DNA from 2 places in the Micromonospora sp. NPDC000121 genome. Region 1 is predicted to be linked to the other one. Evidence: riboswitches for the same ligand, from Rfam matches in the RefSeq annotation. Region 1 holds a riboswitch; the other holds the start of a gene.

Region 1 (14,067 bases):
CGCGTCGGAACGCCCGGCGGGTGGCTCCGGCGCGACACGGGCCTGACCGGGCGACCCGGAGGGCGGCGTCGCCTCCGGCCGCGGCACGGTGGAGCCGGGGGACGGCGTCGCGGCGAGCAGTTGCCGGGCGTCGCGGCCCCGGATCAGCAGCAGCAGCGCCGGGTCGGCGTCCAGCAGCCAGGACACCTGGTGGCACAGCGCGGCGGCGTGCCGGCACGGGTGGTCCCACTCCGGGCAGTCGCACTCCGGGGTGATCTCGCCCAGCCCGGGCAGCAGCCGCACCCCGGCCAGGTCCGCCAGGTCGCGCGGCAGCTGCCCCGCCAGCAGCGCCGCCTGGTGCCCGGCCCGGGCGGCCACCTCGCCGGCCAACAGGACCCAGTCGTCGGCGTCCAGCGGCGTGATGCGCACCCGCGTGGCGTACGCCTGCTCGGTGTCGCCGTCGTGCACGACGGCGGCGAGCCGGCCGGGGCTGACGGTGATCGGGCCGACGTGCCCGGCGGCGGCCAGCCGGCGTCCCGCGCGCAGCGGCGCGGCGTCGAGGGCGTCGGCCTCCCACGCCCGGTTCCACGCCGAGCCCCACCAGGTGCGGGGCCGGCGGGCCCGGCCGGGCGGGAACGCGGTGAAGCCGCGCGGGGTCATCGGTCGCCTCCGAGGGTGACGAGTTCGGCCAGTTCGGTGTCGCTGAGCGCGGCCAGGGCGGCCGGTCCGGCGTCGAGGACGGCCTCGGCGAGTTCCCGCTTGCCGGCGAGCAGCGCGGCGATGCGGTCCTCGACGGTGCCCTCGGCGATGAGCCGGTGCACCTGCACGGGCCGGGTCTGCCCGATCCGGTACGCCCGGTCGGTGGCCTGGTCCTCCACAGCCGGGTTCCACCAGCGGTCGTAGTGCACGACGTGGTCGGCGCGGGTGAGGTTCAGCCCGGTGCCGGCGGCGCGCAGCGACAGCAGGAACACCGGGGCCTCGCCGGCGTCGAAGCGGCGGACCAGGTCGTCGCGGGTGGCGACGGGCAGCCCGCCGTGCAGCAGCAGCGCGCCGACGCCCCGGTCGGTCAGGTGCCGGTGCAGCAGCCGGGCCATCGCCACGTACTGGGTGAACACGAGCACCGCGGAGCCGGCGGGCAGGATCGTGTCGAGCAGCTCGTCGAGCAGGTCGAGTTTGCCGGAGCGGCCGGCCAGCGGTGGCGCGGTCTGGCGCAGGTACTGGGCGGGGTGGTTGCAGATCTGCTTCAGCGCGGTGAGCAGCTTGACCACCAGCCCGTGCCGGGCGAAGCCGTCGGTGCCGGCGATCAGGTCGAGCAGTTCGGTGACGCACGCCTGGTAGAGGGCTGCCTGTTCGGCGGTGAGCGCGACGGGCAGGTCGGTCTCGGTCTTGCCGGGCAGCTCCGGGGCGACGCCGGGGTCGCTCTTGCGGCGGCGCAGCAGGAACGGCCCGACGAGCCGGGCCAGGTCCCGCCCGGCGTCGGGGTCGCGGTCGGTCTGCACCGGCCTGACCCAGCGGGCGCGGAACTCGCTCAGGGTGCCGAGCAGCCCGGGGGTCGTCCAGTCCAGGATCGCCCACAGGTCGGTCAGGTCGTTCTCCACGGGCGTGCCGGTCAGGGCGACCCGGGCGGCGGCGGGGATCGCGCGCAGCGCCGTCGCGGTCTCCGAGTGCGGGTTCTTCACGTGCTGTGCCTCGTCGGCGACGAGCAGCGGCCACCGCCGGGCGGCCAGCCGGGTCGCGTCGCGGCGCAGGGTTGCCCAGGTGGTGAGGACGAACCCGCCCTCGAGGTCGTCGAGGTGGCGGTCGGGGCCGTGGAAGCGGCGTACGGGGGTGTCGGGGGCGAAGCGCCGGATCTCCCGCTCCCAGTTGCCGAGCAGCGACGCGGGACACAGCACCAGGGTCGGGCCGGCGGTGGCGGGGTCGCCCTGCCGGTGCAGGTGCAGGGCGATGAGGGTGACGGTCTTGCCCAGCCCCATGTCGTCGGCGAGGCAGCCGCCGAGGCCGAGCGCGGTCAGCCGGGCCAGCCAGCGCAGCCCGTGCCGCTGGTAGTCGCGCAGGGTCGCGGTCAGCCCGGCCGGTGCGGGCACCGGATCAGCGGTCCCGCCGTCGGCGAGGCGCCGCGCGGCGTCGGCCAGCCAGCCCTCGGTGGTCACGTCGACGCGTTCGCCGTCGACGTGCGTGGCGCCGGTCAGCGCGGCGCGCAGCGCGGGCATCGCGGCCAGCGTCGCGGCGTGCGGGTCGCGGGCGCGGCGGGCCAGCTCCGGGGGCACCAGCACCCACCGCTCGCGCAGCCGCACCACCGGCCGGTGCGCGTCGGCGAGCCGGGCCAGCTCGGCCGGGGTGAGCGGCGCGCCGTGCAGGCTCAGCCGCCAGTGCAGCGACAGGTCGCCGGGCTCGGCGAGCAGCCCGGGCCCGCCGGCGCGGCGGGTCGGGGAGCGCAGCACGGCCGAGGCGGTGAGGTCGCGGTCGAGCCCCGCCGGCCAGTGCACGTCGATCCCGTCGGCGGCGAGGCGGGCGGCCGCGCCGCCGGCCAGGTCGACGACGTGGGCGTCGGTCAGCGCCAACGCGTCCGGCACGGCCGCCTCCAGCAGCCCGGCCAGGGGCGGCCACACCCGCGCGGCGTGTCGCAGGGCCAGCAGCGCGGCGTCGCGGGACCCGGGCGGGAACCCGGGGACCGTGGCGTGCCACAGCGCGGCGGCGTCGGTGAGCAGCCCCGGCGTGGCGGCACGGTGCACCTGCGCCACGAGCCGCCACGGTTCGTCGGGGGTGTCGAGGTGTTCCAGGCGCAGCGACAGCCGTACGGCCGCGTCGGCGTGGGCGGCGACCCGGGCGGCCCAGTCGCGCAGCCGCCCGACGGGGGTGGGCGTCGGCGCGGCCCACGCCCCGGAGGCGCCGTCGGCGCGGGGCAGGGTGTCGGCGACGGCGTCGAGGAAGTCGCGCAGCAGCCGCGCCGGGTCGGGCAGCCAGGTGGGGGTGCGCCCGGGCACCGGCGTCGCGCGCGCGGTGGCGGGCATCGCGGCGGCGAGCCGCGCCTGCCGGGCCTCGTCGTCGGCGGTGAGCGGCCCGACGCGCCAGGTGTCGTGCCCGGCGGCGGTGACCGCGGGCAGCAGCAGGCCGCGGGCGGCCAGGTGCAGGGCCTCCCGGGTGGCGGCGGCCCAGAACGCGGCCGCCGGGTCCGTGGCCGGCGCGGCGAGCAGCAGCGGTACGCCGGCCGCCAGCGACGCCCGCCGCGCGGACACCGGGGTGGGGTGGCCGTGCGGGGGCGTCGCCAGGGTCACCCGGGTGGGTTCGCCGAGCCCGTCGGGCGGTGGACGGCCGTCGGGCGACCAGACGAGCAGCGTCCCGGCGCGGGGCGGGTCGGCGGGGGTGAACGTGACGGCGTGGGAGCCGATCGTCACGGGCGTCCTTCCGGGTGCGGGTCGGCGGTCAGGTCCTCGGCACGGCGCAGGTCGTCGCCGGCCTGGTCGCGTTCGGTGGGGGTGAGCGGCACCGCCGTGGTGGCGGCGCCGGTCACCGGCTGAGCCTGCGGTAGCGGGCCACCGCGAGGGGCAGGAACACGGCGACCAGCAGCAGCGGCCAGGCGACGGCGAGGCCGACGGCGTGCTGCGCGGCGAACGACTCGCCGCCCCAGCCGGGGTTGCCGAACAGTTCCCGGCAGGCCGCGACGGTCGCGGACAGCGGGTTCCACTGCGCGATCGCCGCGAGCGGGCCGGGCATGGTGTCGGGGGCGACGAACGCGTTGGAGGTGAACCCGACCGGCCAGACCAGGATCTGCAGCACCACCACCGACTCGGGCTTGCGCAGCACCAGCGCCAGGTAGATGCCGACCCAGATCAGCGCGAAGCGCAGCAGCAGGAGCAGCCCGACGGCGGCCAGGGCCGCCGGCGCGCCGGCGCGCCACTGCCAGCCGACGGCGACGCCGCAGGCCAGCATGACGGCCAGGCCGGCGGCGGAGTGCAGCAGGTCGGCGGCGGCCCGACCGGTGAGCACCGCGGAGGGCGCCATCGGCAGGGAACGGAACCGGTCGGTGACGCCGCGGGCGGTGTCGGTGGCCACGGCCGCGTACGTCGACTCGATGCCGAAGGCCATCGTCATGGCGAACATGCCGGGCAGCAGGAACTCGCGGTAGTCGCCGCCGCCGGGCACGCTCATCGCGCCGCCGAAGAGGTAGCCGAACATCAGCACCATCAGCACGGGGAATAGCAGCCCGACGATCGCCTGGGCGGGTTGCCGGACCCAGTGCGCCAGCGCGCGGCCGGTGAGCGTGACGCCGTCGGCGACGGCCCAGCGCAGGCGGTGCGGCAGCGGGTGGACGGTCGCGTTCACGCGGTCACCTTCTCCTCGGGGCGGGCGGTGGGGGAGTCGTCGCCGGTCAGCTTCAGGAACACCTCGTCGAGGGTGGGGCGGCGCACGGCGATGTCGGCGGCGGTCAGGCCGGCGTCCTCGAGCGCACGCAGCACGGCGGCCAGCGCGGCGACGCGCCCGGTGACGGGCACGCTGACCCGCAGGGCCGCCGGGTCGACGTCGGGCCTCGCCGCGACGGCGGCGCCGACGGCCCGCGCCGCCCGGTCCAGCTCGTCGGCGCGGGCCAGCACCACGTCGATCCGGTCGCCGCCGAGCGCGGCCTTCAGCTCGTCCGGGGTGCCGTCGGCGATCACCCGGCCGGCGTCGACGACCCGGACGCTGTCGGCGAGCTGGTCGGCCTCCTCGAGGTACTGGGTGGTCAGCAGCACGGTGGTGCCGCCGGCGACGAGGCCCCGCACCGCGTCCCACACCTGGGCCCGGGCGCGCGGGTCGAGGCCGGTGGTGGGCTCGTCGAGGAAGAGCACCGGCGGGTCGAGGAGCAGGCTGGCCGCGAGGTCGAGGCGGCGGCGCATCCCGCCGGAGTACGTGCCGGCGGGCCGGTCGGCGGCGTCGGTCAGGTCGAAGCGGGCGAGCAGCTCGGTGGCCCGGGCACGGGCCCGCGCGCCGCCGAGGTGGTGCAGCCGGCCGAAGAGCAGCAGGTTCTGCCGGCCGCTGAGCACCTCGTCGACGGCGGCGTGCTGACCGACCAGCCCGATGCGGGCGCGGACCCGGTCGGGGTGGCGCCGCACGTCGGCGCCGGCCACCCGGGCCGTGCCGGCGTCGGGCCGCAGCAGGGTGCTCAGCACCCGCACCGCGGTGGTCTTGCCCGCGCCGTTGCGCCCGAGCAGCCCGCAGACCGTGCCGGCGGGCACCGTCAGGTCGAGGCCGGCGAGGGCCTCGGTGGCGCCGTAGCGCTTGCGTAGTCCCTCGGCCTCGATGGCCGGTCCGTCCCGGTGCATCCGCGCCCCCGCCCCTCGTCGTCGTACGCCGTACCGTACACCATACGGTACGGCGCACGGTAGAGTTCCGGCATGACGACCGAGTACAGCGGCACCGGCGACCCGGCGCGCAGCCTCGCCCTGCTCTGGCGCACCCGCGAGCGCGCCAGCCGCAAGGGCCGCCCCGACCTGTCGGTGGACCGGATCGTCCGCGCCGCCATCGAGGTCGCCGACGCCGACGGGCTGGCCGCCCTGTCCATGCGCCGCGTCGCCGAACGCCTCGGCGTCGGCACCATGTCCCTCTACACGTACGTCCCCGGCAAGGGCGAACTGCTCGACGTCATGCTCGACACCGTCTACGGCGAGACCGCCCGCCCCGACGACGTGCCCGGCGGCTGGCGCGGCCGCCTGGCACACATCGCCCGCGAGACCTGGGCGCTCTACCTGCGCCACCCCTGGCTGCTCCAGGTCGCCACCACCCGCCCCCCGCTCGGCCCCAACGTCATCGCCCGCTACGAGTACGAGCTGCGCGCCGTCGACGGCATCGGCCTGACCGACCTGGAGATGGACGCCGTCATCACCCTCGTCTCCGGGTACGTCCACGGGGCCGTGCGCAGCGCCGTGGAGGCCGCCCAGGCCGCCGCGCACACCGGCATGACCGAGCAACAGTGGTGGCAGGCCCACGCCCCCTACCTGGAGAAGGCCCTCGACCCGCGCCGCTACCCCCTCGCGGCGCGCGTCGGCACCGCCGCCGGCCAGGAGTACCAGGCCGCCGGCGACCCCGCCCGCGCCTTCGAGTTCGGCCTGGCCCGCATCCTCGACGGCGTCGAGGTGCTCGTGGCGGCCCGCCCGGGCGCCGCCACCTCCGGCGACGACGGATAACCTTGCCGGCATGACGATGCGGCCCATCAGGATCATCGGCGACCCCGTGCTGCGCACCCCGAGCGAGCCGGTGACCAGCTTCGACGCCGAACTACGCGCCCTGGTCACCGACCTGATGGACACCCTGCTCGGCGCCCCCGGCCGCGCCGGCGTCGCCGCGCCCCAGATCGGCGTCAACGCGCAGGTGTTCGTCTACGACGCCGACGGCCACCGCGGCCACCTGGTCAACCCGACGCTGGAGCTGTCGGAGGAACTGCAGGACGACGACGAGGGCTGCCTGTCGATCCCCGGTCTCTACTTCCCGACCCCCCGGGCGATGCACGCCACCGCCCACGGCTTCGACCAGCACGGCGAGCAGCTGACGATCTCCGGCAGCGGGTTCCTCGCCCGGGCCCTGCAGCACGAGACCGACCACCTCGCCGGCCGCCTGTACGTCGACACGCTGCGCGGGGACACCCGCCGCCGGGCGCTGCGCGAGATGCGCGCCGGCCGCTTCGACTCGCCCAGCCGCCACGGCTGAACCGCCGCGCCCCGCCACCCGCAAACCGGCGCAGGGGCACGGCGACCCGCCGCCCGTGAACCGGCGCGGGCGCCGCGACCGGCCGGCCTCGGCGCGTACGCGAACGGCCGCCGGACCCCGACGGGGCCCGGCGGCCGGGACGTCACCCGCGGGGCTCACCCCCGCGCGCTGCGGCCGTCACTTCGGCGGGGGAGCCACCAGGCACACCGCCGGCGACGAGGCGTTGCCCGCGTCGTCCACGCCGACGATCAGCGCGTCGCCGCGCAGGGTCACCTTGTAGTCGATGTCGCCGGTGCCGTCCTTCACCCGCGACTGCGCACCCGGCGCCTGCACCAGCTTGATCTTCGTGCCGGCCGGGAACGGCCCGAACCGCACGCTCGGGTCCGCCGCGTCACCGATGAACACCTCCACCGCCGTGTCCACCACGTCCGTCGACGTCAGCTCGTAGAACCCGTCCGGGTTGTACGAGCCGGGGATGTTGTCCCCGCTGGGGTTGTTCGTCGGCACGCACGCCGTCGCCGGCGGCGTGGTGTCCACCACCCGCATCACGGCGGTGTCGCTGCCGGTGTTGCCGGCCGCGTCGGTGGCCGTGCACGTCACCGTCGTCGCGCCCAGCGGGAACGTGGAGCCGGGCGGCGGCACGCACGTCGGGGTCAGCGGACCGTCGACGTTGTCGGTCGCCGTCGCCGGGTAGTCGATGACCGCGCCGGCCGGGCTGGTCGCCTCCACCGTCCGGTCGTCGACGACCACGGTCGGCGGGGTGACGTCGTTGACCCGCACGCGGATCTGCTGCGTGAACGCCGGCCCGCCGGATAGGCCGTTGAGCAGGAAGTCCACCGTGCAGGTCAGCTCGGCGCCCTGCGCGGCGTCCGCCGCCACCGTGATCGTCTCGGCGAACGGCACGTCGGTGCCCGACTGCTGCGTCCGCGACGCCGCGTCGAAGCCCACCGACAGGCCCGCGTCGCACGACGTCACGGTCGGGGTGACCGTGACGTCCAGGTCCCGCAGGCCCGCCAGGATCGCGGCGGTGACCGTGTCGGGGGAGCTGCCCACCAGTTGCCCGCCGGTGGCCGACACCGCCGCCGTGGCCTGCCCGGTCGCGTCCAGGCCGCCACCGCCGCCGCTGACGTTGACCGCCAGCAGCCGCGCCTCGTCGGCCTGCAACGCCGCCGTCGCCTGGGCCAGGGTGCGCCCGTTGCTCGGGTCGTGGCTCGGCGCGTCACCCACCAGCACCACGATCCGGCTGCTGCCCGACCGGTAGCCGATCGCCCCCTCGGACACCTCGACCAGCGCGTTCACCCACGCCTCCGGGGTGTCCCCGCCGCCGCCGGCGGCCAGCCCGTTCACCGCGTTCTGCAGGGCCGTCGCGTCGTCGGTCAGGTCCTGGCGCACCCGGAACAGCTCCACGCCGTCCCCGGTGTCCCGGTAGGAGGCCACCGCGAACTGCGCCGACGGCTGCGCCGCGCGCACGTCGGTGATGACCTGCTGCAGGTTGGTCCGTACGTTGGCGATCGCCCCGCCCATGCTGCCGGTCGTGTCGACCAGCAGCACCACGTCGGGCTTCGGCGGGATCGGCGGAGTGGACACCACCTTGCTGACGCCGATCGAGGTGCCGGGGTCGGCGTCGCGGTCCACGAGGACCGGGTTCACCCCGGGCGCCGCCGCCGCGGGCGTCGCCAGCGCGGTCACCACCGCCGTCACGCCGGCGAGCAGGCTCACCGTCCGTGTTCGCCGCCAGGGCACTGCTGCTGCTGCCATGCGTTGCTCCTTCAGCTCCGCCGCGCGTCGCACGCGACCTCTGCCGGGAGACGCTAGGGCCGGGACGGGCCCCCGCCGGTCCGACACCAGCACCGCTCAGCGTCGGGTTCCCGACCCCGATCGACGGCCGCACATGCAGGTGAAAGGGTTCTCACGTCGGCCCTCGGCCGGTCGTCCGGGCCCGGCCGCCGGACGGTCGCGCCGCACGCGCCACCCGGTGCGAACGCCCGACCGCGCGGCCCGTGGTCGCCGGACGCACGGCTCGACGGTCCCGGCCACCGGTTCAGCGCCGTCACCGCCCGCAGGCGGTCAACGCGTACTCCCCGTAGTCGGCGACCCGGGTGAAGCCCAGCCGCTCGTAGAGCCGCACGGCCGGCCCGTTGTCCGCCTTCACGTTCAGCGTGACGTGCGTGACGCTGGTCAGCAGCCGCCCGCACAGCGCGGCCACCGCCGCCGCGGCCAGCCCGCGCCCGCGGGCCCGGGGATGGGTGGTCACGTTGCCCAACGCCGCCACCCGGTACGCCGGTGAGAACACGTGCACCCCGGCGACGGCCAGCACCTCGGCGCCCTCGCGGATGCCCACGTACTGGCCGGTGTCCAGCATCCGCGGGTCGAACCAGTTGCCGGGGTAGGCGTCCGCGTACAGCCGGTGCAGCGCCGGCAGGTCCGCGGCGCCCAGCACCACCCCGGCGGGCGGGGTCGCGGCCAGCCGGGCCGGGTCGGTCAGCGCCATCTTGTAATGCGGACCGGACGGCTCCACCCGGTACGCCCCGGCCAGCGCCGCCTCCAGGCCGGGGGACAGGTGCGCCCACAGCCGGGCCGGCAGCACCGGCGCCAGTTCCCGCAACAGCGCCGCCATGTGCGCGACCCGCGGCGGTGGCGCGAACGCCAGCAGGGCGGGCGGGTCGGCCCCGTGGTACAGCAACGCCACCTCCTCGCCCCGGCGGAACCAGGAGGTGTACGGCCAGAAGAAGTCGTCCAGGTCGCCCAACTGGTAGGCGTGCAGCACCGGGTCGCGCCCCAGCAGCTCGGCGAGGACGGCCCGGTCGTGTTCGGCGCGTACCGGCATCCGCTGATGATCACACATGTGGCCGGCGGGCCCACCGCCGGCGCGCGCGAGCCGCGTGGGCCGGGCCGGCGCGGTGGCGCGGGTCAGCAGCCCGTGGGTGGCGTGGCCGGGAGGTTCTCGTCCGCCCAGCGGGCCAGCGCGTCGAGGGCCGGCACCAGCGCGGCGCCCCGCTCGGTCAGCTCGTAGCTCACCCCCAGCGGCGGGCCCTGCCGCACCGTCCGGCTGACCAGCCCGACCCGGACCAGCTCGCCCAGCCGGTCGGACAGGACGGACTCGCTGATCCCGGGCAGGGCGCGGGCCAGCTCGGCGAACCCGGCCGGACCGTCGGCGAGGGTGCCCAGGAGCATGCCGTTCCACCGCTTGCCGAGGAACGCGAAGGCCCGGGTGATGCCCCCCTGGCACGCCCGGCGCGCGCCGTCGACCTCCCGTTCGACCGTCATGGCCCCAGGATACGGCGGTGACCGACGGAACATGGAACTACTAAAAAGCTAGCTGCTACTGTCACCGTAGCCATCCAGTCCCGTCGCATGGAGATACCCCGATGACCGATGTGTTCTCGCCCCTGATCACCCTGGACCCCGAGGCCCAGGCGCTGCTGTTCACCGACGCCCGGACCGCCAACACCTTCACCGACGAGCCGGTCACCGAGGAGCAGCTCCGGGCGATCGTCGAACTCGCCAAGTTCCCGCCCACCGCGGTCAACGCCCAGCCCCTGCGCATCCTCTTCGTCGGCCCCGGCGACGCCCGCACCCGACTGGTCGCCCACATGAACGGGGGCAACCAGGACAAGACCCGCACCGCGCCCATGGTCGCCGTGCTCGCCGCCGACACCGACTTCCACGAGTTCCTGCCGCAGGTGTTCCCGATCCTGCCGCAGCTGCGCGACGACCTCGCCGGCAACCTTGAGGCCCGCGAGCAGATGGCCCGCTTCAACGCCACCCTGCAGATCGGCTACTTCCTCCTCGCCGTCCGCGCCGCCGGCCTCGCCGCCGGCCCCATGGGGGGCTTCGACGCCGCCGGCGTCGACCGGGAGTTCTTCACCGACTCCACCTGGAAGAGCCTGCTCGTGGTCAACATCGGCCGGCCCGGCGAGAACGCCTGGTTCCCGCGCCTGCCCCGCCTCGACTACACCGACATCGTCCGGCACGCCTGACACCCGTCGGCACCGAACAAACCGACCGACACCGAGGCCGGCCGTCGCCGCCGCGAAAGCCGTCAGGCCGCGGCACCGACGGCCGGCCTCACACCCGGGACAGCCATCACACACCGAGGCCGGCCTCGACGCCGGCAAGCCGTCAGGTCAACGCCACCCACTGGTCATAGCCGAGCTTGCCCACCAGCGCCAACACCACCACCAACAGCACGATCCGCACAAAGCCGGAGCCACGCCGCAACGCCATCCGCGCCCCGAGCGCGGCCCCGGCGATGTTGCACACCGCCATCGCCGCCCCCAGCAACCACCACACGTGCCCGGACGCCGCGAACACCACCAACGCCCCCAGGTTCGTCCCCGCATTCACGATCTTCGCCATCGCCGAACCGTGCACGAAGTCCGCGCCCACCAACGCGGTGAACGCCAACACCAGGAACGTCCCTGTGCCCGGCCCGATCAACCCGTCGTACAGGGCGATCCCCACACCCGCCACCGCCACCACCACGGCCACCCGCCGCCGCGTACGCCGCTCCGGCTGCGCCACCACCCCCAACCGGGGACGCAGCACCACGAACACCGCCACCGACACCAGCACCACCAACACCACCGGCCGGTACGCCGACGCCGGCACCGCCCCCGCCAACGCCGCACCCAACCCGGCGCAACACACCGCCAACCCCGCCGACGGCCCCGCCACCGCCCAGTCGATCTTCGTACGCCGCGCGTACGTCACCGCCGCCGTCGCCGTACCCGCGATCGCCGCCAGCTTGTTCGTCCCCAACGCCGACGCCACCGGCATCCCCGGCGCCGCCACCATCAACGCCGGCAACAGCAACAACCCACCACCGCCCACCACGGCATCGACCCAACCGGCCATGGCGGCCGCAGCGAGCAGAGTAGTCAGCGACAGAGGCTCCACGGGCCGCCATTCTTCCCACCACCGGCCGCCCCACGAGACCACCTGTGGCCAGCCTCACCAGCACAAACCCCCACCGACCCGCACCGCCTCACCGACCCCGCCGCCGACGCAACCACACACCCACCGCGCCCAACGCCACGAACAGCACCATCGAACACAGGAGAACCTTCAACACCCGGCAACCCTCCCACGGCCACGTAGGGTGCAAACGTGCGCCTGGCCACCTTCAACCTGCTGCACGGCCGGTCCCTCACCGACGGCCTCGTCGACCCCGACCGGCTCACCGCCGCCGTCACCGCCCTCGACGCCGACGTCCTCGCCCTCCAGGAAGTCGACCGCGACCAGAGCCGCAGCGGCAAACTCGACCTCACCGCCATCGCCGCCCGCGCCCTCGGCGCCGACGAACACCGCTTCGCCGCCGCCGTCGTCGGCACCCCCGGCGAACAGTTCCGCCCCCTGCGCCACGACGACGACGGACACGGCGAACCCTGCTACGGCGTCGGCCTCGTCACCCGCCACCGCGTCCGCAGCTGGCAGGTCACCCGCCTGCGCCCCGCCCCCGTACGCTCACCCGTCTACGTCCCCGGACCCGGCGGCGGACTCACCCTCCTGCACGACGAACCCCGCGTCGTCCTCGCCGCCGTCCTCGACACCCCCCACGGCACCGTCACCGTCGCCGCCACCCACCTGTCCTTCGTCCCCGGCTGGAACGCCCACCAACTCCGCCAGACCGTCCGCGCCCTCCGCACCCTGCCCGCGCCCCGCATCCTCCTCGGCGACCTCAACCTCCCCGCCGGCCCCGCCCGACTCCTCACCGGCTGGCGCCCCCTCGGCCGCCGCCCCACCTACCCCGCCGGGCAACCCCGCGTGCAACTCGACCACATCCTCGCCGACCGCCACGACATCGACCGACTCCCACCCGTCACCGCCGTACACACCCCCCTGTCCGCCATCTCCGACCACCGCCCCCTCCTGGTCGACCTCGGCTAAGCACCTGTGGCAAGCTGAACCCGACGCGACTGGCGGCCAGGGGATGGCAACAACCATCGGGGAGCTCCACGAGCAGAGGTCGACCGCCTGGGCCTCCGCCTGAAGGAGCAGCATGCCCACCGCCCGACTCCTGCCCGGCGCCCCCGTCGCCGAGCGCATCCTCACCGACGTCGCCGCCGGCGTCACCGCCCTGCGCGCCGCCGGCACCACCCCCAGCCTCGCCACCATCCTCGTCGGCGACGACGACGCCAGCGCCGGCTACATCCGCATCAAACAGCGCCAAGCCGCCGAACTCGGCTTCGACTCACCCCACGTCCACCTGCCCGCCACCGCCACCCAGGCCGACCTGCACCGCGTCATCGCCGACTTCAACACCGCACCCGACGTCCACGGCCTGCTCATCCAGCACCCCATCCCCGCCCACCTCGACTACGACCGGGCCCTGCAGACCATGGACCCCGACCTCGACGTCGACGGCATGCACCCGCTCAACATGGGACGACTCGCCCTCGGCCTACCCGGCCCGCTGCCCTGCACCCCCGCCGGCATCGAAGCCCTGCTCGCCTTCCACGACATCCCCGTCGCCGGCCGCGACGTCGTCATCCTCGGCCGCGGCGCCACCCTCGGCCGCCCCCTCGCCCTGCTGCTCACCCAGAAACGCCCCACCGCCAACGCCGCCGTCACCGTCGTCCACACCGGCGTGCCCGACTGGGCCACCCACACCCGCCGCGCCGACATCCTCATCGCCGCCGCCGGCGTCCCCGGCATCATCCAGCCCGAACACGTCCGCCCCGGCGCCACCGTCATCGGCGGCGGCGTCCGCTACGAAGGCCGCCGCCTGCTGCCCGACGTCGACGAGACCTGCGCCGACGTCGCCGGCGCCATCACCCCCCGCGTCGGGGGAGTAGGCCCCACCACCGTCGCCATGCTCTTCCGCAACGCCCTCGACGCCGCCCGCCGCGCCACCGGCCACGCCTGACCCCACCCCCGTGCCGGCGACGCCCCTCGCGCGGCGGGGCGTCGCCGGCACGGGACACGCCTACCGGCGGCCACCAACCCCGCCGCCGCCACGAGACCGACCCCCGCCATCCGCCGACCCCGCCGCGCCATCGCCCACGCCGTCAACGGCCGGGCCGAAGCGCTCACCGCCCCACGATCCGCTCCACCGTCGACCACCACCCCGGCAGGAACGCCAACACCTCGTCCGCCCGCCGCCGACGATCCGCCGCCGACGACACCCCCAGATCCGCCACCGCCGCCTCGAACGACGGCGCCAACTCCACCCCACGCTCCGGCGCGTCCACCGCCAGCACCGCATGACACCGCGCGTACGTCGCCACGATCCAGAACATCGCCTCCCGGTGCCTCCCCGCCGCCACCAGCGCCGCACTGCCGTCCACCGCCACCGGCCGCGCCGCCGGCGTGATGTCCGCACTGAAGAAGAACGGCGTCCGCGCCACCTGCGCCGCCACGTCGAACGTGCGCGCCAACCCCGCCAGATGCTCCGACACCCGACCC
Region 2 (14,067 bases), on a different contig from region 1:
ACCCGACCGTCTCCGACCACGGCACCCACGTGGCCGGCACCATCGCCGCCGCCGTCAACGGCGTCGGCGTGACCGGTGTGGCGCCGGGTGTCAAGGTGGCCGCCGTCAAGGTGGTCAACGACGACCGGTACATCTACCCCGAGGCCGCGCTCTGCGGCTTCATGTGGGCGGCCGACCACGGCATGCAGGTCACCAACAACAGCTACTTCATCGACCCGTGGGAGCTGAACTGCCGCAACGACGCGCGCCAGCGCCCGGTGTGGCAGGCCGTGCAGCGGGCCATCCGCTACTCGCAGAGCAAGGGCGTGCTCCACGTCGCGTCGGCGGGCAACTCGAACTGGGACCTGGCGCACAAGAACTACAGCAGCGACCGGCCCAACGACGGCAGCTACCCGGACGAGTCCGGGGAGTTCAACAGCGCCTGCCTCGTCCTGCCGGGCGAGGCGCCGGGCGTGGTGACCGTCTCGGCGGTCGCCCCGACCGGCAAGAAGAGCTACTACTCCTCGTACGGCCTGGGCGTCGTGGACGTCACCGCGCCCGGCGGTGACACCCGGTTCCGCACCAACGGCGTCAGCCCGACCCCGACCGACGGCATCCTGTCGACCACCTTCGACCCGGCGACGAAGACCAACGGCTGGGGTTACAAGCAGGGCACGTCGATGTCGAGCCCGCACGCGGCCGGCGTGGCGGCGCTGGCCCTGTCGGCCCACCCCGGCATGGCGCCGGGCCAACTGGCGTCCTTCCTCGAGCGGACCGCCGAGTCGGTCCCCTGTGAGGAGGGCGTCTGGGAGCCGCGGCCGGGCTTCCCGGCCGTCTGCACCGGGGGCGAGCGCAACTCGTTCTACGGCGCGGGCATGGTCAACGCGTACAACGTGGTGAAGTGACAGCACGGCACGACCCGTGGTGGGGCCCGGCGGTGATCCGCCGGGCCCCACCCGTTTTCGCTGCTCACGGCGGGGGTACGGGAGGAGGCGTCCGACGAGCCGAGGAGGTCAACGGTGTCCACCGATGCCATCGTCCTGTTGAAAGAGGACCACAAGGAGATGCGCCGTCTGTTCAAGGCGTTCCAGGATGCCGAGGAGGGGCCGGCCGCGCAGCGCCAGAAGCTGGTGAGCCAGATCCTGGAGGCCCTCACGGTGCACACCTACCTGGAGAACGAGGTGATGTACCCGGAGGTCCGCAAGCTCCTGCCCGACCTGGAGGACGACATCCTCGAGTCGTACGAGGAGCACCACGTCGCCGACGTGCTCTGCGCCGAACTGTTCGCCATGGACGCCGACGACGAGCGCTTCAACGCCAAGACCACGGTGCTGATCGAGAACGTCCTGCACCACGTCGAGGAGGAGGAGCAGGAGTGGTTCCCCAAGGTGCGCGACGCGCTCGGCCGTAAGCAGCTCCAGGAGATCGGCGAGCGGATGATCGAGCTGCGCGCGGACGCGCCGCGCACGCCGGCCGCCCCGAAGGCGATCAAGAAGTCGCTCGACGCCGTGACGGCCTGAGCCGACCGACTCGGACGGGCCCCGGTGCGCCGGGGCCCGTCGTCACGCCGGGGGCGCGGGCAGGATCCGCCGCAGCGACGGCGGTACGGCCCGGGACCGCCACTCCCTCGGGTAGCCCACCGAGACCTCCTCGAACCGCACCCCGTCGTGCCAGGTGGTGCGGGGGATGTGCAGGTGGCCGTAGACCACCGCGGCGGCGTCGAAGCGCAGGTGCCAGTCGGCGGTGGCCTCGGTGCCGCACCACTGGGCGAAGATCGGATAGCGCAGGATCCGGGTCGGTTCGCGCAGCAGCGGCCAGTGGTTGACCAGCACGGTCGGCAGCCCCGGCTCCCGCGCGGCGAGCCGGCGGGCGGTCTCGGCGACCCGGGCGGCGGACCAGGCCGACCGGCTCGGGTACGGGTCGGGGTGCAGCAGGAACTCGTCGGTGCAGACGATCCCCGTCCGGTACGCCTCGGCCAGCGCCGCCTCCGGGGTGTCGAAACCCTCCGGGCGCCAGCTGTGGTCGTAGAGCAGGAACAGCGGCGCCACCAGCACCGGCCCGCCCGGCCCCCGCCACACCGGGTACGGATCCTCCGGGGTCAGCACGCCGAGGCGCCGGCACAGGTCGACGAGATGCTGGTAGCGCGCGACCCCGCGTAGCGTCACCGGGTCGGCCGGCGGGGTCCACAGCTCGTGGTTGCCCGGCGCCCAGACCACCCGCGCGAAGCGGTCGCCGAGCAGCCGGAGGGCCCACTCGACGTCGGCCACGGTGTCGCCGACGTCTCCGGCGACGATCAGCCAGTCGTCCGGCGACTCGGGGCGCAGCCCCTCCACCACCGCCCGGTTGCCCGGGTGCCCCACGTGCAGGTCGCTGATGGCGAGCAGGCTGCCGCCCCCGCCGTCCTCCCCCGCCATGACCACGATCCTATGCGCGGCCGGGGACGACCGCGAACCGCGCGGGCCGCACGCCGGTCGATGCACCACACCTCAGGTGCGGCGGTCCCCAGGTGGGCCGGGGTGCGCCCGGCCGACCCGGTAGGATCGGCGGCGGGCCGTGACTGGCGCGTGGGGATGGAGAACCATCGGGAAGCGGTCCCGTCATGAGGACGCATGCCGAGCGCCTGGGCCTTCCGCACGTCACTGGAGGTCGCATGTCGTCGCCGAACGCCGAATCCACCGCCTTCCGCAGCGCCCTCGAGGTGATCCGCGCCGTCGAGCCGCGGGTGGCCGACGCCATCGGCGCCGAGCTCGCCGACCAGCGTGAGTCGCTCAAGCTCATCGCCAGCGAGAACTACGCCTCCCCGGCCACCCTGCTGGCCATGGGCAACTGGTTCAGCGACAAGTACGCCGAGGGCACCGTCGGCCGCCGCTTCTACGCCGGCTGCCAGAACGTGGACACCGTCGAGGCACTCGCCGCCGAGCACGCCCGGGAGCTGTTCGGCGCGGCCCACGCGTACGTGCAGCCGCACTCCGGCATCGACGCCAACCTGGTCGCGTTCTGGGCGATCCTCGCCGACCGGGTGGAGTCCCCGGCGCTGAAGAAGGCCCAGGTGCGGCAGGTCAACGACCTCACCGAGGCGGACTGGTTCGCGCTGCGCCGGGAGCTGGGCAACCAGCGGATGCTCGGCATGTCCCTGGACGCCGGCGGCCACCTCACCCACGGGTTCCGGCCGAACATCTCCGGCAAGATGTTCGACCAGCGCAGCTACGGCACCGACCCGGCCACCGGGCTGGTCGACTACGACAGGGTCGCCGAGGCGGCCCGCGAGTTCAAGCCGCTGATCCTGGTCGCCGGCTACTCGGCGTACCCGCGGAAGGTCAACTTCCGGATCATGCGGGAGATCGCCGACTCCGTCGGGGCCACCTTCATGGTCGACATGGCGCACTTCGCCGGCCTGGTCGCCGGCAAGGTCTTCACCGGCGACTTCGACCCGGTGCCGCACGCGCACATCGTCACCACGACCACGCACAAGTCGCTGCGCGGCCCGCGCGGCGGCATGGTGCTCTGCCAGCCCGAGCTGGCCGACCAGGTCGACCGGGGCTGCCCGATGGTGCTCGGCGGCCCGCTGCCGCACGTGATGGCCGCCAAGGCCGTCGCCCTGGCCGAGGCCCGCCGCCCCGACTTCGCCGACTACGCCCAGCGGATCGTCGCCAACGCCCAGGCCCTCGCCGAGGGGCTGCTGCGCCGGGGCGGCAAGCTGGTCACCGGCGGCACCGACAACCACCTGGTGCTCATCGACGTCACCGGCTACGGGCTGACCGGCCGGCAGGCCGAGCAGGCGCTGCTCGACTCGGGCATCGTCACCAACCGCAACTCCGTCCCGCAGGACCCGAACGGCGCCTGGTACACCTCCGGCATCCGCATCGGCACCCCGGCGCTGACCACCCGGGGGCTGGGCCCGGCGCAGATGGACGAGACGGCCGAGCTGATCCACACCGTGCTCAGCCAGACCCGGCCGGGCGCGAACCCGGACGGCACCCCGTCGAAGGCCAAGTACGTCCTCGACCCGGCCGTCGCCGACCGGGTCGGCAAGCAGGCCAGCGACCTGCTCACGGGCTTCCCGCTCTACCCGGCCGTCGACCTCGGCTGAGTCCTGCCCCACCACGACGCCCCCGCCCGGCCCCGCCGCGCGGGGGCGTCCCCGTCCCGCTCTCGTCCCCGCCGGGCGTGCGGGGCCGGGAGCGTCAGCGGGGGTGGGTGCGGTGGCGGCGGGCGCGCAGGCGGTGCAGGACGTCGGTGCCGCCCCGGCCGAAGTGGTCGTGCAGCGCGCGGTAGTCCGCGTACAGCTCGTCGTAGGCGGCCGCCCGGGCCGGGTCGGGGTGCCAGGTCTCGCGCCGGGCGGCGCCCATCGCCGCCGAGGCGGCCGGCACGTCCGGGTACGCCCCGGCGGCCACCGCCGCATGGATCGCCGCGCCCAGCGCCGCCGGGTGCGCGGAGTCGACCACGTGCAGCGGCCGGCCGATGACGTCGGCGTAGATCCGCAGCAGCAGCCGGTTGCTGGTGAGCCCGCCGGCCACGGTCAGCTCGTCGACGGCCACTCCGGCGGCGGTGAACGCGTCGACCACCGTCCGGGCGCCGAACGCGGTGGCCTCCAGCAGCGCCCGCCAGATCTCCTCGGGCCGGGTGGCCAGGGTCAGCCCGACCAGCACCCCGCTCAGCTCGTGGTCCATGAGCACCGACCGGTTGCCGCTGTGCCAGTCCAGCGCCAGCAGCCCGTGCCCGCCCACCGGCTGCTCGGCGGCGAGGGCGTCCAGCAGCTCGTACGGGCTCAGCCCGCGGCGGCGCGCCTCGTCGGCGTACTCGGCGGGCAGGCCGGTGCGCACGTACCAGGCGAAGATGTCCCCGACCCCGCTCTGCCCCGCCTCGTAGCCCCAGGAACCGGTCGTGACGCCCCCGTCGACCACGCCGCAGACCCCGGGCACCTCGTGGTACGCCGTCGCGTTCATGATCAGGCAGGTGGAGGTGCCGAGGACGGCGAGCATCCGGCCCGGCTCGACCGCGCGGGCCGCCGCCGCGGTGACGTGCGCGTCGATGGACCCGACCGCGACGGCGGTGCCCACCGGCAGCCCGGTCCACCGGGCCGCCTCGGCGGTCAACCCGCCCGCCCGGGCGCCCAGCGGCGCGAGCGGGCCGTCGATCCGGGGCAGCAGCCCGTCGAGGCGGGGGTGCACGGCGCGCAGGAACTCCGCCGACGGGTACCGCCCGTCCTGCCGCAGCCCCTTGAAGCCGGCGGCGGAGACGTTGCGGGTCTCCCGGCCGCAGAGCTGCCAGACCAGCCAGTCCGCCGTCTCGACGAAGCGCTCCGCCCGGTCGAAGACCGCCGGGTCCTCCTCCAGCACCTCCAGCGCCTTGGCGAGCTGCCACTCGGCGGAGACCCGGCCGCCGTAGCGGGGCAGCCAGGTCTCGCCGCGCGCGGCGGCGACGTCGGTGATCCGGGCGGCCTGCCGCTGGGCCGCGTGGTGCTTCCACAGCTTCGGGTACGCGTGCGGCCGGCCGGCCAGCTCCGGCAGCTCGCAGAGCGGGGTGCCGTCGGCGCGGGTGGGCAGCATCGTGCAGGAGGTGGCGTCGATGCCGATGCCGCGCACGTCCTCGGGGCGTACGCCGGCGGCCCGCAGCGCGGCGGGCACCGCCGCCCGGAGCACCTCGCGGTGGTCGTCCGGGTGCTGCAACGCCCAGTCCGGCGGCAGCGGCGTCCCGTCGGGCAGCCGCTCGGTGATCGCCCCGTGCCGGTACGCGTGCACGGCCTCGCCGCGCACGGTGCCGTCGGCGACGTCCACCACGACCGCCCGGCCGGAGAGGGTGCCGAAGTCGACCCCGACGACGTGCCGGGGCGCCCCGACTGCCGGCTGCGCCACCGCTCCTCCTCGCGCCGCGACGCTCCGGCGCCCGGGCGGGGCGGCCGGTCAGCGGCGACGGGAGGCAACGCTACCGCAGTCATTGATCCGAATGTGTGAATGACCGTAGTCTCGGCACCCCCTCCACCCACGCGTCACCCCACGAATGAGGAGCCGACGATGAGCGAGAACCTGCCCCCCTGCTGTGGCGCTGCGACCGGCCGGCCACCGACCGGACTCAGTCGCCGTACGCTGCTGCGCGGCACCGCGTGGACCACCGGCGCCCTCGCCGTCGGTGGGGTCGTCGGGCTGCCCGGCACCGCCCACGCGGCGCCGGTGATCTACAACCCGTTCGCCGGCTACCCCATCACCGGCACCTGGCAGGACCACCTGAACTACGGGTCGCTCGGCGGGATCGACTTCGGGATGGGGGTCGGCACCGCGTTGCCGGCGTGCGGCGCCGGCACGATCCAGAACATCCCCTACAACGGGACGGGCGGGCACACCGTCACGATCCACCACGCGGACGGGTACCGCAGCCAGTACATGCACCTGTCACAGTTCCTGCTGGCCAACGGGACCGCGGTCGGCGCCGGGACGGTCGTGGGGCGGTCGGGCGGCGCCGTGGGCGCCCCCGGGTCGGGCAGCTCCACCGGCCCGCACCTGCACTGGCACATGATCAACCCGAGCGGGGTACGCATCAACCCGCTGACCTACATCAGCCAGAACCCGGGCGGCGGCCTGCCCAAGACGACCACCGAGTACGACGGCATCCCCGGTCCGGTCTGCTACCAGCGGATGCAGAACTGGCTGCGGATCACCGCCGGCTACACGGGCCCGATCGACGGCGTCCCGGGGCCGAACACGTACGCCGCGCTCCAGCGGGCGATGCGCGCCTACGGCTACACCGGCCCCATCGACGGCGTGCCGGGGCCGAACACGTGGAAGGCGGTGCAGCGGCTCGCCTCGGGCTGGGGCTACACCGGGCCGATCGACGGGGTGATGGGGCCGAACTCGTGGCGGGGCTTCGCCCGCTTCCTCAACCAGGACCAGTGGGACTGACCGTCGACCCCCGGCCGCCGTGTCCGGCGGTCCAGGCATCAGCTTGCCGGACCGCCGGGGCGGAACGGGCTGCTGGATCAGGCGACGGGCCGCTTCAGGTGGTAGCGGTGCACCTCGGTGCTGCCCTGGATGTTGTTCACGTCCTCGGCGGCGGAGACCAGCTCCCAGCCCTCCCGGCCGGCCCGGTTGAGGTGCGCGATCGCGGTGTCGCCGTACGCGGTGATGTCCCGGCGCGTCCCGTCGGGGCCGTACCAGATGAAGCTGACATGGAAGTTGCGGCCCTGCCCCTGATAGCGGCGGACCAGCAACGCGTACTCCCAGGCGATCATGACGTCCATTATGGGTGTCCATCGAGGACGGCGGAATACGGGCAGTCGCGCTTTGCCGTGCGGTGAACGCGGTGTGTCAGCACCGAGACGCCTGGGCGTGGCCGTCGACTGTGGACGGCCACCCCCACCCGAGGGCGTTCAACCCACCCGCAGCGGTCCGCCGGCGGATTCCCCGGCGGCCAGCTCGGCCCGCGTGGGCGGGTCGGCCCCCCGCCGGCGGCAGGTCCAGGCGGCGACGTCGGCGGCGCGGCGGAGCGCGGCGGCGACGTCGTCCCGGCCGGCCGCCGCGAGCGCCCCGCGGCGCGCCGCGCCGAGCAGGCCGAGGTCGTTGAGCGCGGCCAGCAGGCCCGCCATGAACGCGTCACCGGCCCCGACCGTGTCCACCACCTCCACCGGCCGGGCGTCCACCCGCGCCTCGCCGCACCGGGTGGCCCCCCACGCCCCGCCGCGGCCCCGGGTGACCACCACCAGGCGAGCGCCCAGGTCCAGCCACTCCCGCCCGACCTGCTCGTGCCCGCGCCCCGGATGGAGCCAGGCCAGGTCCTCGTCGCTGACCTTGACGATGTCGCTGGCCGCCACCAGGTCCTCGACCCGGCTCCGGGCCGCCGACCGGTCCCCCATCAGCGACGGCCGGCAGTTCGGGTCGTAACTGATCATCGTGGTGGCCCGTCGGGCGTGCACCAGCGCCCGCACGTCGTCGGCGCCGGGTGGCAGGACCGCGCCCAGCGACCCGGTGTGCAGGCAGTCGGCGTGGACGCCGGCGCCGGTCAGGGCCGCCCGCGGAAAGGACCGCCACGCGATGCGGAAGTCGTACCCCGCCTGACCGTCCGCGTCCACGTGCGTGCGGGCCACGCTGGTGCTCGGCAGGTCCGGCACCGAGGCGGGGTCGAGGCGCACGCCGTTGTCGGCCAGGTGGGCGCGGAGCAACCGCCCGTGCGCGTCGTCGCCGAGCTGGGTCAGCAGGGTCGTGGGCAGGCCGAGGCGGGCGAGGGCCACGGCGACGTTCGCCGGGCTGCCCCCGGGGTGGGCGACGGCCTCCCCCGGTGGCTCCTCGATCAGATCCACCAGGGCCTCGCCGACAACGATGATCACAGTCTTCCTTTCCCGAGGCTGCGCCGAGCCCCGGCCATGTGCGGAGCGGCCCTCAGGCCGCCGTCCGGCCCGGGGTCTCCTCGAGGGTGGTCGCGCCCGTCATGATCGCCACCGCCTCCGGCATCGTGTGCGACGCCGGCGTCACCACGCCCGCGCAGCGACCCAGTCGCTGGATGTGGATGCGGTCGGCGACCTCGAACACGTGCGGCATGTTGTGGCTGATGAGGATGACCGGCAGCCCTCGCGACCGGACCTCCTCGATCATCCGGAGCACCTGCTGGGATTCCTTGACGCCGAGGGCGGCGGTCGGCTCGTCGAGCACGATCACCTTGCTGCCGAAGGCCGCGGCGCGCGCCACCGAGACCGCCTGGCGCTGCCCGCCGGAGAGCGTCTCGACCGCCTGTCCCACGTTCTGCAGGGTGCCGATGCCGAGGTCGGCGAGGGCCTGGGCGGCCTCGCGCCGCATGCCCTTCTGGTCGAGCATCCGGAAGATCGAGCCGAGGGGGCCGCGCCGGCGCTTCTCCCGGCCGAGGAAGAGGTTGGTCGCGATGTCCAGCGCCGGCGCGACGGCAAGCGTCTGGTAGACCGTCTCGATGCCGGCGTCCCGGGCGTCCTGCGGCCGCTTGAACTGGGCGGGCCTGCCCTCCAGGAACAGTTCCCCGGCATCCGGGATCAGCGCGCCGGTCAGGCACTTGATCAGCGTCGACTTGCCCGCGCCGTTGTCGCCGATGACGGCCAGCACCTCGCCGGGATAGAGGTCGAGATCGACCCCGTCGAGACCGACGACCCTGCCGAACGTCTTGACCAGACCTCGCGCCGACAGCACCGGCGTGCGCCGCCGCGGGCCGGCCGCGCCGGTCCGCCCGTCGGGGGTGTGCGTGGTGGCGGTCATGCCCTCACCTTCCTGATCCACTGGTCGACGGCCACGGCGAGGATCACCAGCAGGCCCACGGCGAGGACGCGGTACTGGTCGTCGACCCCGGCCAGCGACAGTCCGCTGCGGAAGAACCCGACGATCAACGCGCCGAGCAGGGTCCCGAGCACCGCGCCCCGCCCGCCGAACAGGCTGGTGCCACCGATGACCACGGCGGTGATGCTCTCCAGGTTCGCGTCGGTGATGGCGTTGGGGCTGGCCGCGCCGGCCCGACCGATGAGGATCCAGGCGGTGAGGCCGTAGATCGCGCCGGCGACGAGGTAGACGCTCAGCAGGACCCGGTCGACCCGGATGCCGGCGAGCCGCGCCGCCTCCTTGTCGTCGCCCACGGCGTAGACGTGCCGGCCCCAGGCCGTCCTGGCCAGCGCGTACCCGACCACCAGGTAGAGCAGCACCACCGCGACGACACCGGCGGTGATCCGGAACGGTCCCACCGGGAAGGACTCCCCGGTCCAGCTCAGCACCGGCGGAAGGTCGGTGGCCTGCACGCTCTGCCCGCCGGAGTAGAGCAGCCCGACGGCGGTGAAGACGCTGAGCGTGCCGAGCGTGACGATGAAGGGTGGCAGCTTCAGCCGGGTCACGAGCGCCCCGTTGAGCGTTCCCGCCGCCGCGCCGACCGCGATGGCGAGGAGGATAGCGAGCACGCCGGGAAGGCCCTGCCCCTCGGCCAGCTTGGCCGAGAACATCATGGCCAGGATGACGATCGCGCCGACCGACAGGTCGATGCCCGCGGTCAGGATGATCAGCGTCTGACCCACGGCGAGCGCGCCGATGACCGCCACCTGCTGCAGGACGAGCGAGAGGGAGTTGGGCGAGGCGAAGCGCGGGTTGACGGTGGAGAAGACGACGAACGAGACGACCAGCACGAGGAAGGGGCTGATCGCGGGGTGCGCGTGCAGCAGGTGCTGGACGCGTTGCAGCGGTGAGTGCCGGCGCAGGGCGAACTGCTGCGCGGCGGTGGTCGGTGGTGTCGTGGTGGTCACGGCGTACTCCTGCCGTTGTCGATGGCGGACGACCTGCCCGTCCGGGGCCCCGGAGTGCTCCCGGCGCCCCGGCCCGGCGGGGGTGGCTCAGCCCCAGCAGCGCTGGGCGGCGTCGGTGCTGGTGATGCTCTCGACCCCGGTCGCCGCCTTGTCGGTGACCAGGGTGACGCCGGTGTCGAAGAAGTCCAGGCCGTCGGAGACCTTCGGCTTCTCCCCGCCGTTCGCGATCTTCTTGATCGCCTGCACGCCCAGCTCGGCCATCGTCAGCGGGTACTGCTGGGACGTCGCGCCGATGACCCCGCCCTCGACCTGCCGTACGCCGTCGCAGCCACCGTCGATGGAGACGACCAGGACGCCCTGGGTCTTGCCCGCCGCCTGGAGCGCCTTGTGCGCACCGACCGCGGCCGGCTCGTTGATGGTGTAGACGACGTTGATGTCGGGGTTGCGGGTCAGGCAGTTCTCCATGGCCGTGCGCCCGCCGTCCTCGGCCCCGTTGGTCGGCTCGTTGCACGCGATGGTGTAGGTGCCGCCGGAGTAGCTGCCCGTCTTCGCCTCGTCGCCGTTCTTCCGCCGGTCGGCGGTGTCGATGCCCATGCCGGTCAGGAAGCCCTGGTCCCGGTTGTAGTCGACGGAGACGACCTTGTCGTTGAACAGGTCCAGCATCGCGATGGTCGCCGGCTTGCCGCCGAGCTGGGTCGCGGTCCATCTCCCGATCAGCTCGCCGGCCTTGAAGTTGTCGGTGGCGAAGGTGATGTCGACGGTGTCGGCCGGGTCGGGCGGGGTGTCCAGCGCGATGACGTAGAGCCCGGCGTCCCGGGCCTTCTTGATGGCGGGGTTGACGCCGGGGCCGTTCGGGGTGATCAGGATGCCCTCGTCGCCGCGGGCGATGGCGTCCTCGATGGCCTGCACCTGGCCGGCCTCGTCGCCGTCCTCCTTGCCGGCGGCCAACGTCAGCTTCACGCCCTCCGCCTCGGCGGCCTTCTTCGCGCCCTGCTGCATGGCGACGAAGAAGGGGTTGGTGGAGTTCTTGGTGATCAGGGAGACGGCGACGCTGCCGCCACCGGCGGAGCCCGCGCCGCCGGAACCGTCCCCGCAGCCGCTGGCGACCATGCTGGTGGCCGCGACGGCGGCGAGCAGCAGGGCGCCCCGACGGCGGCCCGTGCGCTGGATCATGTTCTCTCCTCGACAAACACCCGGCCCGGTTCACCGGACTCGCTCGACAACGATGTCAGCGGAGTTTCCAGTGAGCCACGCCACGGTGTCAATACATCTGGAAGCACTTTCTCGTAATCGGGCAGTAACACGCCGGACGCTCTTGACAACGATGTCAGCCACCGCCCAGCATTCGCTCCACGTTCGGCCGCCCGGCGCGTCTCGGCGACGGGCGAGCCCCGAAGGACGGAGGAGTGTGGATGAGGGTCCGTCGATTGCTGGCCGCGGCGTTCACGACCGCGGCCCTGATGGCGACACTGACCGGCACCACCGCCAGCGGCGCGCCGCCCGGCGCCAGGGACGAGCCGCACCGGCCGCAGATCCACTTCAGTCCCGAGCGGAACTGGATGAACGACCCGAACGGCCTGGTGTGGTACCAGGACGAGTGGCACCTCTTCTACCAGTACAACCCCGAGGGCGCGCAGTGGGGCAACATGTCCTGGGGACACGCGGTCAGCCGCGACCTGTTCCACTGGGAGGAGCTGCCGGTCGCGATCCCGTACTCGGCCGACGAGCACGTCTTCTCCGGCTCGATCGTGGTCGACGAGCGGAACACCTCCGGCTTCGGCCGGCCCGGCGCGCCGGCGATGGTCGCCGTCTACACCAGCGCGTACCCGGCGACCGGCATCCAGGCGCAGTCCCTGGCGTACAGCACCGACCGGGGACGCACGTGGACGAAGTACGCCGGCAACCCCGTGCTCGACCTCGGCTCGCGGGAGTTCCGCGACCCCAAGGTCTTCTGGGACGCCGAGGCCGGCTACTGGGTCATGGCGATCGTGCTGGCCACCGAGCACAAGGTGCGCTTCTACCGCTCCGACGACCTCCGGTCCTGGGCCCACCTGAGCGACTTCGGGCCCGCCAACGCCGTCGGCGGCGTGTGGGAGGTGCCGGACCTGTTCGAACTGCCGGTCGACGGCGACCCGAACCGCACGAAGTGGGTGCTGGTGGTCAACCTCAACCCGGGCGCCGTGGCCGGCGGATCGGGCGCGCAGTACTTCGTCGGCGACTGGGACGGCACCACCTTCACCGCCGACAACGTGGTGACGGGCGACCCGGCCCCGCCGACGGGGACGCTCCTCGCCGACTTCGAGGACGGCTACGCGGGCTGGACGGTCGAGAACGACCCGGCACTCGGGCCGGGTCCCTTCGGCGCCGCCCCGTACCCCGGCACGGTCCCCGGCCAGCAGCAGGTCAGCGGCTTCCAGGGCCGCGCCCTGGTCAACAGCTTCCTCGGCTTCGACGCCCCGAAGGGGCGCATGGTCTCCCCCGAGTTCACGCTCCGGCAGGACTACCTGAACCTCCTCGTCGGTGGCGGCGCGCACCCGCACCTGCCCGGCACGACCACCGCGTTCGTGCCCGAGGACGCCGAACCGGTGCTCGACTTCGAGTTCCCCGACGGCCGGACGTACGAGCAGGCGGGCTGGACGGCGACCGGCGGCCTGCGCAACCGCGCACCGGTGGCGGGCCCGGCCCGCTCCGAGCGGGGCCACGTGGGCGACAAGCTGCTCACCACCTTCTTCGAGGCGGACACGACCACGGGCACGCTGACCTCGCCGGCGTTCACCATCGACCGGAATCACCTCAGCGTTCTCGTCGGCGCCGGCGGCCACCTCGGCACCGACACGCCCCGGACGGTGGTGGAGTTGCTCGTCGACGGCGAGGTGGTCCGCACCGGCACCGGGAACTTCTCCGGCTTCGTGAACTGGCGCAGTTGGGACGTGACCGAGTTCCGGGGCCGCAGCGCCCAGTTGCGCGTGGTCGACGAGCACACCGGCGGCTGGGGCCACCTGCTGGTCGACCACCTGATCGCCACCGACGCGCCGGTGCTGCCGAGGTCGGTGGAGACCGCGGTCAACCTCGTCGTCGACGGCGAGGTCGTCCGTACCGCCACCGGCAGGGACAGCGAACGCCTCGACTGGGTGGCCTGGGACGTGCGCGACCTGGCCGGCCGGCGGGCGCACCTGGAGATCAACGACTTCAACTCGGGCGGCTGGGGACACATCCTCGTCGACCACGTGATGTCCGGCGACCGGCCGGCGACCAGCGAGCTGGAACGCTACGACTGGGTCGATTACGGCAAGGACTACTACGCCGCCGTCTCCTACAACGGCGTGCCGGGTGGCAAGCGGATCCTGATCGGCTGGATGAACAACTGGCAGTACGCCGGCAACGTCCCGACCTCGCCCTGGCGCGGCGCCATGGCCCTGCCCCGGGAGTTCGAGCTGTCCACGATCGACGGTGAGGTCCGGCTGACCCAGCGGCCGGCGGCGCAGGTCCGCGGCCTGCGCGGCGACGGAACGGCCTTCACCCTGCGCGACGCCACCCTCGGGCCTGGCGTACGGGACCTGCCGCCCGCCGCCGACGGCGACGTGCTGGAGATCGAGGCGGAGTTCGAGCTGCGCGACGCCGACCGCTTCGGCCTGCACGTGCGCGGCGGCGACGACGAACGGACGGTGGTCGGGTACGACGCGGCGGCGCGACGCCTCTTCGTCGACCGGACCCGGTCCGGCCGGGTCGAGGTCGGTCCGCTCTTCCCTGGCGTGCACAGCGGCCCGCTGACAATGGACGGGAACCGCGTGCGGATGACAATCTACGTGGACCGCTCCTCCGTCGAGGTCTTCGGCGGCGCGGGTCAGACCACG

What was found. A riboswitch is a leader RNA that binds a small molecule or an ion and turns the genes downstream of it on or off. The one in region 1 is predicted to bind ZMP and ZTP.
Region 2: it holds a riboswitch for ZMP and ZTP, as region 1 does, so the genes downstream of both, ACFY23_RS26630 (glycine hydroxymethyltransferase) here and ACFY23_RS22225 (tetrahydrofolate dehydrogenase/cyclohydrolase catalytic domain-containing protein) in region 1, are expected to answer to the same signal.

Annotation. Positions count from the first base shown of each region.
Region 1 covers NZ_JBIAZP010000008.1:48,386-62,452, forward strand. The annotation lists gene ACFY23_RS22165 (SWIM zinc finger family protein) at 1-639, opposite strand, end outside; gene ACFY23_RS22170 (DEAD/DEAH box helicase) at 636-3,374, opposite strand; gene ACFY23_RS22175 (ABC transporter permease) at 3,487-4,302, opposite strand; gene ACFY23_RS22180 (ATP-binding cassette domain-containing protein) at 4,299-5,279, opposite strand; gene ACFY23_RS22185 (TetR/AcrR family transcriptional regulator) at 5,352-6,140, shown strand; gene def (peptide deformylase) at 6,151-6,660, shown strand; gene ACFY23_RS22195 (VWA domain-containing protein) at 6,838-8,418, opposite strand; gene ACFY23_RS22200 (GNAT family N-acetyltransferase) at 8,711-9,487, opposite strand; gene ACFY23_RS22205 (helix-turn-helix domain-containing protein) at 9,571-9,927, opposite strand; gene ACFY23_RS22210 (malonic semialdehyde reductase) at 10,029-10,640, shown strand; gene ACFY23_RS22215 (TSUP family transporter) at 10,783-11,559, opposite strand; gene ACFY23_RS22220 (endonuclease/exonuclease/phosphatase family protein) at 11,770-12,549, shown strand; ZMP/ZTP riboswitch at 12,565-12,649, shown strand; gene ACFY23_RS22225 (tetrahydrofolate dehydrogenase/cyclohydrolase catalytic domain-containing protein) at 12,662-13,528, shown strand; gene ACFY23_RS22230 (hypothetical protein) at 13,692-14,067, opposite strand, start outside.
Region 2 covers NZ_JBIAZP010000011.1:197,132-211,198, reverse strand. The annotation lists gene ACFY23_RS26645 (S8 family serine peptidase) at 1-884, shown strand, start outside; gene ACFY23_RS26640 (hemerythrin domain-containing protein) at 999-1,499, shown strand; gene ACFY23_RS26635 (metallophosphoesterase) at 1,542-2,393, opposite strand; ZMP/ZTP riboswitch at 2,523-2,612, shown strand; gene ACFY23_RS26630 (glycine hydroxymethyltransferase) at 2,630-4,069, shown strand; gene araB (ribulokinase) at 4,164-5,834, opposite strand; gene ACFY23_RS26620 (peptidoglycan DD-metalloendopeptidase family protein) at 5,994-6,875, shown strand; gene ACFY23_RS26615 (hypothetical protein) at 6,953-7,213, opposite strand; gene ACFY23_RS26610 (carbohydrate kinase) at 7,343-8,296, opposite strand; gene ACFY23_RS26605 (ATP-binding cassette domain-containing protein) at 8,349-9,188, opposite strand; gene ACFY23_RS26600 (ABC transporter permease) at 9,185-10,213, opposite strand; gene ACFY23_RS26595 (substrate-binding domain-containing protein) at 10,301-11,386, opposite strand; gene ACFY23_RS26590 (GH32 C-terminal domain-containing protein) at 11,626-14,067, shown strand, end outside.